One region of the Flavobacterium sp. NPDC079362 genome, then DNA from elsewhere that is predicted to be linked to it. Evidence: riboswitches for the same ligand, from Rfam matches in the RefSeq annotation. Region 1 holds a riboswitch; the other holds the start of a gene.
What was found. Region 1 has a riboswitch for S-adenosylmethionine ahead of ACQKCJ_RS13170 (alpha/beta fold hydrolase). Riboswitches for the same ligand answer to the same signal wherever they lie in the genome.
Positions count from the first base shown of each region.

Region 1 (4,440 bases):
ACCAACCCGATTCCTCTTTCTGAAGAACCTTGCGAAATGATACTTACACTGATATTGTGATCGCCCATTACTTTAAAAATTCTGGCATCAACACCTGATTTCCCAAGTAATCCGCGTCCTTCAAGATTTACCAATGATAAATTCTCTAAAACCGAAAGGGTTTTGATTCCTTCTTTAGCCGAATCTGAAGTGATTAAAGTTCCACGGTTTTCGTGATTGAAAGTATTTAAAATACGAAGGGGAATATTTTTTTCTAATAAAGGAATGATCGTTTTAGCGTGCAGGATTGTCGCACCAAAATTCGCCAATTCGTTTGCTTCATTAAAAGACAAAAATTCGATTTTTTTAGCATCAGCAACCAAATCAGGATTTGCTGTATAAATTCCGTCAACGTGGGTGAAATTTTGAAGTTCTTCGGCATTTAAGTAATTCGCTATTAATGATGCGGTATAATTACTGCCGTTTCTACCTAAAGTTGTAGTATCGTTATTGTTATTTGAACCAATAAAACCGGTTACAATATTTACAGTTTTACCGTTGTGTTCTTTGAAATAGTTGATGACATTTTTCTTAGAAAGCTGTTCTAACGGTTGTGCATCTCCAAATTTAGAATCGGTTTTTAATAATAATCTTGAATCAACAAAATTAGCCGGAATTCCTTTTTCTATTAAAATTGCGGTCAATAATTTAGCCGAAAGCAATTCTCCTTTTGACAAAATTTGATCTTTGATTTTATTGCTGTAATCTCCAATTAAGCTTACGCCTTCAAAAAGTTTTTCTAAAATATTAAATTCTTCAGAAAAATCTACCTGAGGATAATCTGAAATCTGATAGGTTTTGAAATTTTCAAATAATGGTTTGTAATTACCATTTTTAGCAGCAAGTTTCAAAATATAATCTAACTCATCGGTAGCTTTTCCGCGGGCCGAAACGACAACCGCAATTTGTTCTCCTTGATTTACTTTATCAGAAATGATTGAAACTACTTTATTAAGTCCTTCTCCGTTTGATAACGATTTACCTCCAAATTTTAATATTTTCATTTTATTTTTCTATTGTTTCTGCCTTAAAAATATCGGCAAGTAAATGATCTAATTGTTTGTACTCGATTAAAAAAGCGTCATGTCCGTGTACCGAATCTATTTCGCTGTAAAAGACATTGTCTTTGAACTTTTTTAATTCATTATAAGTTTCGCGATTTTCTTTTGGTGTAAAAAACAAATCAGAGTTGATTCCTATAATATGAATCGCTGCATTTGTTCTGGACAATAAAGTCTCGAAATCTTGACTATTTCTGGTAATATCTATGGTTTTAAGCAATTGGTTCATCAGTTTATATGATGCCAATTGATATCTCTTTTGTAATTTTTGTCCGTGATGCGCCAACCAGCTTTCTATATTAAAAATGAGCTGCTCGTTGTTGATTGTACGTTGAAATTTTTCTTTGAATGATTCAGGAGAGCGATAACACAACATGGCATGGATTCTGGCATCTTCTATAGGTTTTGAAGAATTTTTCAGTATTTGCTCTTGTAAGTAACAATTAGCGATCATCCAGTCTGTCGATTTCCAGTCTGTTGCAATTGGAATCAAGTTTTGAGTAATGTTGGGTTCTAATGCAAGAATTTCCCAGGCAATTCCTCCACCAACAGAACCGCCAATAATTGTGTGTAATTGTGCGATATCTAAGGCTTCTAATCCTTTTATAAAAATTCGGGCAATATCTCTTGTCGTGAAGTCCTGATAGTTTTCTACTATAAACGAATCGTTTCCGTTTCCGGGAACGTCGAATGCCAATATGGTATATCTCTGGGTATCGATTGTTTTTTCGTCGCCAATCAGGTCATTCCACCAGCCATTTTTACCTGTAACCTCAGAATTTCCGGTCAATGCATGATTGACCAAAACCATAGGCGCGCTATACAATGGCAAACCAGAAAGGGTAAAGCTTAATGGTAATGAATGATATGATGCACCACTTTCTGTGATGAAATCGTGAATTATGATGGGACTTGGTATATTTTCCAATTTTCAAATCTTTTTATTATTGATTTGTATGTGGAAATATTAGAAAGAAAGTACTAGAGTGAAACTAGAAAAATTCTTGTTGTTATCTTTCCACGTTTGGGCGTGGTAGAATGCAGCACCTTCTTCGAATTAACGAAGGGTTGCTAAGGATTCATCGGGTCTAATCCCTCGTCCTTTCTTTATAACATTTCAATACGTTTTTGAACTTAAAGGTGCAAATTAACTACTAATTTCTTAAACAAACAAATTTTATCGAAACTGATTCTGCAATTTCTTAAAGATAATTCAAACACAAACTCTTGTACGCAAAAAATTACCGAACTATCAGCCCAGTAAATTTAAGCAGGTATTCCCCTATTTTATGATACTTTTTGATTTAGATAAAAAGTGTTTCATTTTCTTTTGAATACATCAAAAACAATAATGAGTTTGGCTCTTTTTTCTCCGCTGTTTTATCTGCCTCAGTAATTCCGAATCTCGGGTGTACTAATTCATTTGTTGGCGGTGGCGGATTGTTTCTTTTTGCTCTTAAGTTTTTCAATGTAGAAAAAGTCTTTGTTAAGTAGTTTAATGTGCTCATGATATTTAAGTTTACGTTAGTTTATATTTTATAATCTTTATTATTTGTTTAATTTTTTGTTATGGCAACCAAATGGAATAAAAAAACCCTTTTGGGTTTGAATACCAAAAGGGTTTAAGTTTTTTACAACTTATATATACTTTTAGTATCAACAGACGCATACACAAATACGTGCGACGTTAAACATCTTGTTCATCTGTAGGGATTTATTCATCTGTGATTTACTTGCTATTTGAAAAAATTCTTGCATTTTTTTGTTTTATTTAACTTCTCGAAACTATTGACTGTTTTTACTTTTATCCTTCTTTTTTTAATTAAATAAGAAATAAAGTCATTCAACATTTGTTCCAATCGACATAACAATTCTTCAGAATTGAAAATTTACTTTTGGTAGTTTTGAGGTATTACAAATGTGCGAATATTTTTTCAATTACGCAAGTGAGGATCAGCAAATTAATCTTAAAAAACGTTAAAAATTACCTTTTTAACGTTAAAAAACATCTTACAAATTTAAGATTTAAAAAAATTAACGTAAAAACCTACAAAAAAATATCTAATGATTTTCCTGTTTCATTATATCAAAGAACAACTAACTACTATTAAAACCACTTACGACCAAACTGCTTCTTTATTTTTAATTTTTTCTGCTATTTTCAAAATGTCAGTTATTATCCCTCTTGAAATAGCTTGTTTACATGCCGAAGCGCTTTGAATTGCTATTGGAACATCTGCGTATGATTGTGTGTAGATTTCGAAAATGGTATCTGATCCTTTTAACTGACCAATTGCTGATGTAACCGGTTCTGAAACCAACTTGACTTCCAGCGTATTTTTCTCGACATCAAATTCTCCCACATATCTTAATACGTGATTGTCTTTTTGGGTTATTTTTGCAATTTTAAATGATTTGTCGATTGCATCTTTGTTCAGTATTCCGTTTTTCTCCAGATGTTCTTCTGTAATAAGAGAGTTGATTTTAATATCCGAAAGATCAAAATCCTTTCCTATTTCCCTGGTCAGAATCAATAGTTTTCTTGCTGTATCATTTCCGGATAAATCTTCCTTAAAAGTAGAACGCATTAATCCGAGTAAACTGGCATCTTTTAGAAGTGACGAAAAAGTAGATTCTTCATTGGCAAATCTATTAAAGACATAACTTAGATTATCAGAGAAAACACCTCGTATTTTGGTGATTTTCTCTCCGGAGTAATACAAATCTCTTAAGGTTTGCAAAACCGGAAATCCTGTATCTACTGATGTCTCGTACAAAAACTCTTTGTCGTATTTTTTAAGATTTACCCTAATTTCTTTATATAAATCAATAGGTAATGTATTGGCTTTTTTATTTACCGCTACAATATTAAATCCGTTTTCGATCAGGGTATTATAATGATGAATTAGCTCGTCGCTTGCCGTTGCATCCACTGCAATTAGATTTTCAAATTCATTTTCTTTGGCAAATTCAATAATATCCTGCACTTTAAACGGAACTGCCAATTCTAAAAAATTGGTTTCCCAAGCATATCCTACGCCTTCTTTCTCGAAAAAAGCTACTGTTGAATTTGTGATTATCGGAAAATGAAAGTCGACATTTTTACTTTCGAGAAAAAACTCCTGACTTTCGATGATTTGATTGATCAAAGTACTTCCGATATTTCCAATTCCAAAAAGGATGATATTTATTTTAAGCTTTGACATAATTTTTAATTTATTGGGGGTTAATTAAACCATATAAGTGATATAAGTTCATTTTAATTATCAACGTATAATCGTCATCCAATGTTAAACGCACTGCTGTGCGTCTCTACTAATGTGCGCCTCTACTAAAATGA
Region 1 is NZ_JBNNFM010000013.1:88,536-92,975, reverse strand. Features, by position in the region: gene thrA (bifunctional aspartate kinase/homoserine dehydrogenase I) at 1-1,043, opposite strand, end outside; gene ACQKCJ_RS13170 (alpha/beta fold hydrolase) at 1,045-2,028, opposite strand; SAM riboswitch class I at 2,108-2,216, opposite strand; gene ACQKCJ_RS13165 (hypothetical protein) at 2,405-2,608, opposite strand; gene ACQKCJ_RS13160 (aspartate kinase) at 3,218-4,306, opposite strand.

Region 2 (4,440 bases), on a different contig from region 1:
AAAAATCCTGCTTCAAGTCCAATGTTGGTCTGATCGCTGGTTTCCCAACCCAGATTCTCATTTCCTGCCTGAGAAATTGCCCAGGTCGATGCTGATCCATAAATGGATGCGCCGTAAAGATTTTGTGAAGCATACGCTGATGAAAGGTTTCCGTTACCTACTCTTCCCCAGCTTCCTTTTAGTTTAAGTGAACTTACATAATCTGTAATTTGACTGTCTTTAAAAAAAGATTCTTCACTTATGGACCATCCGGCAGAGATACCTCCAAAATTTCCGTATTTATTATTTAAACCTAAAGCTGAATTTCCGTCTTTTCTGAAATTTCCTGTAATGAAATATTTTCCACCATAATCATACGATAATCTAAAAAAAGAGGAAAGAAAAAGTCTTTCTGACAAGCTGTTTCCGGAAGACCTGATTGTTCCCCATGTTCCCTGATAGTATTCAAAGAAAGGATCAGAAACGTTGGTTTGATTGGCTCCCCACGAAGAGTTTTCATATTTCTGAACATCATATCCTGCCAATGCTGCAATGTGATGTTTGGCTCCAAAACGCCTGTCGAAAGTAAAACTGTTGGTAAAATTGTAATTGTTTCTTAGTGCAGCAATATTAGTTGCAGAACCACCTGTAGAAAATGCAGAAGATCCAAGATTAGGACTTAAATAGGTAATATTCTCGGCTCTTAATCTGTCGATTCCGTAATTACTGTCGAATTTAAATCCGTCGAAAAAGGTAATCGTAGCATGAATATTCCCTACCATATGATCGTTTGAACTGGTATATTTACTGTTTTCAAACAAGGCGCCGGGATGCCATAATGTATTGGTAAATAAGTTATTTCCCGAACTTGCAGTTCCTGTCGAACTTAAATTATAAGAACCATCAGCATTATAAGCTGCAACGTTTGGAGGCAATACCAATGCAAGACGTGCTGCACCAATCAATAACAAACCGCTGCTGCTTAATGATCCTGTATTTTGAGCCTGATTGAAAGTATTGTTATACGATAGATTTCCTCCCAGTTTCAACCAGCTGTTTACATCGTGATCGATATTAAACCTTGCTCCTTTTCTTTCGAACTCATTATCTTTTGTAATTCCTTCCTGTTTAGAATAATTGGTAGAGAAAAAATACCTTGTTTTGTCTGTTCCGCCGGAAATACTTAGGTTATGATTTTGAGAAACCGCGTCGCGATATACCTGATCCTTCCATTTTGTATTGACACGTGTACCATCTGCGTTGAAAGACGGAAAGAAAAGTGCTGAGGCTACAGCAGGATTATTTTCATTTCCGCTTAATATTTTGCTATTCAGTACGGCTTCATTTTTAATGTCTTCGTATTGTGTATTGTTTAAAAGGTCAGGTAATCTGGTGGCTCTTGTAATCCCTACCCAGGCATCATAATTTACTTTAGCTTTTCCTGCTTTTCCTTTTTTAGTAGTTACTAAGATTACTCCACCAGCTGCACGTGAGCCATAAATTGAGGTAGACGCTGCATCTTTCAAAATATCTATCGATTCAATATCTGATGGATTAATATCGGATAACGGATTATTGGCTACTGAATTTGTTGTAGAAACATCACCGGAATTAACCGGTATCCCGTCAATAACAATTAATGGAGAAGTACTTAACGAAATTGAATTTACCCCTCGAATTCTAATTACCGGAGGATCGTTTAATACCCCACTTGGCGTAGAAACATTTACTCCGGAAGCTTTACCAATAAGTGCCTGCTCAAAACTTTGCACGGGAATGTCCTTAATTGTTTTCGAGGTTATTCTTGCGGCTGATCCTGTAAATTCTTTTTTACTTTGAGTTCCGTAACCTACGACTAAAACTTCTTTTAAAGCAGTATTAGAGGGATTAAGCCGAATGTTGCTAAAGGATGAACCGGCTCTTTTTTCGAGTGTTTCATAACCAACATAATTGATAGAAACTGTATTGTCTTGTGGCGTTATCGAAAGAGAAAATTTTCCGTTTCCGTCACTAATAGTAGATTTACCACTTTCTGTGGCAATGATTGTAACTCCGGGTAACGGTTCTCCGGTATCAGAACCTCTGACGGTACCACTGATCGTTCGGTCCTGTGCGTGTAACACACTGGGAAGTATGCTAAACAAAAAAATTAAGCTGAGTAAGATTTTTTTCATTTTGGTTGGGTTAATTAAAAATTGGACATAGAAATTCCCGGACCACTCTTAGAATGGCCTATCATTTTATTGATAAAAAACAGGAGATTGGTTAATTAAAAGCTAAGTGTATTGCATTCGGAAAACGTGGACATGGTTCTCCTCTTTCGAAAATTCAGGTTGTTCTGATTGGGCGTGTAATATTAGTTGCGTTTTCATTCTAAAAAATAAATGACTTTAATAATAATGATCTTACTCAGATTTTCTAAAGAAATCTTTCTTATCTGTCCACCGCAGCGGAAGGATTTAGCACCTTATTGAGTAACAGGTTGCTAAGACATCATCGGGCCTAATCCCTCAGTCTTTCTGGATAAGTTCACGTAGATTTTTTCTACTCTGCAAATATATATATAAATTCTATGTAATTAGTAGAGTTTAAATTTATTTTTTAGAAAACAGAACTTAATAAGCAGTAAAATTAGTTGCAATCTCCCTTTATACAGTTAAAAATAAATGCTCTTAAAAAACAAATAAAACACACAAAATCAAAACATTACAACACTACAATACGTTATTTTTTTTTACAGATACATACTTTTGTAGCTTTATATATTTTTTTATTTAATTTTTAAAAGCTGAATTCAAAGCAAAAAAAAGATTACAAAAATTTACTTTTCGCTAATAATTTCATCCGGTAATACCACGTTATTTCTTAATAAAGCCATATCTAAAAGTCGTCTAAAGAAGAAATAAAACGATATTAAAAACTGCTTTTCTTGTTATGCACTTCTACCCTTTTGTCATATTAACAAATTTTTTTTTTTCTTTAAGTACTACAAAATGTAATTATACAAATAGAGAAAGCGAAAGAAATCCTGTTTTTTATTTACTTTTTTAAGGCATACCCTAAAAAAATGCATCGCGTAAAAGCAATACATTAAAAAAATTTACCATAGCAGTATTATTTTTTGACATACATTCTGAGAATACATTTACCGGTTTATAATGCATAACTTAAAAATAAATCCACAATGCAGAAAAATTCATTTTTTATATTTCTATTCTTATGCTGTTCTCTGGCATGGTCTCAAACAAAATTGGCTGATAGCACAGCAACGACACCTAAACCAAAGGTCAAAAATATTGATTTCAATATAATGCCTTACCTTAATTACAACAGAACTCTGGAATTTATGTTTGGTGCGATCCCAATGATGATGTACAAGGTGAACAAAGCAGATACAATTTCGCCTAAATCGTTATCCGGTATTTCTGCCGTTTATAGTACCAACAAATCTTATTTTATTGCCTCTTTTAATAAATGGTACATTAAGGAAGATAGCTGGAGGGCACAACTTTTTTTCGCAACAGGCAATCAAAACGCACAATTTTATGTAGATGATATCGACGTACCTGATTTTTACGATTATGGAACTAAAGCGTCGATGGTAAACTTTATCCTGCAGCGTAAGGTTATAAAATCCTTATACGCCGGTATTGGTTATGCGTATGCGCATTATGACACAAAATATGAAGATGACATAAAACCCTCTTCTGTGACTCACACAAATGGCCTGCAATTTAATTTGATGTATGATACCCGTGATGCTGTTTATTATCCTACCAAAGGTGATAAAATAAAGCTGCGATGGCTTACGTATCCGGAATGGTTTGGCAATGATGTGAATGCCAATAAAATTCTTTCTGAGTACAATACGTATTTCCCAATGCGACACGGAACAGATGTACTGGCCGCAAGATTTTCAGGTAAATTTGGCTTAGGAAATATTGCTTTCGAACAACAGGTTACGATTGGTAATGAAGATATCAGGGGATATTCTGAAGGGAAATATCGTGGCGACGGACTTATGGCGATACAAGGCGAATACCGATATAATTTTAATAAAAAAATGGGATTGGTTGGATTTGCAGGAGTAGCGACAATTTACGGTTCTGACACATCAAGTTTTAACTGGGGTTTATATCCCGGAGCTGGTGTAGGATATCGCTACAGGGCTTTTAAAACCGAAAAATTCAATATAGGATTAGATGCCGCAGTAGGAAAAGGAGATTGGGGACTTTATTTCCGTATTGGAGAAGCTTTTTAAGGGGAAATAATTTTAAAAATTTTACCAAATACTTGTTTGTCTTAAAAAGTGCTTCCGTAAACATTACCAATAAGAGATAATCCCTCAGGATTTACATATTGGTAACAAAACACCTACCAGATAAAACTATCCTCTTTATTCTATAATCTTTATTCTATCCTCTTTATTCTTTCCTCTTTATTCTATAATCTTTATTCTAT
Region 2 is NZ_JBNNFM010000015.1:76,282-80,721, reverse strand. Features, by position in the region: gene ACQKCJ_RS14145 (SusC/RagA family TonB-linked outer membrane protein) at 1-2,153, opposite strand, end outside; SAM riboswitch class I at 2,410-2,509, opposite strand; gene ACQKCJ_RS14140 (BamA/TamA family outer membrane protein) at 3,164-4,240, shown strand.
Region 2: another riboswitch for S-adenosylmethionine. It lies ahead of ACQKCJ_RS14145 (SusC/RagA family TonB-linked outer membrane protein); the one in region 1 lies ahead of ACQKCJ_RS13170 (alpha/beta fold hydrolase).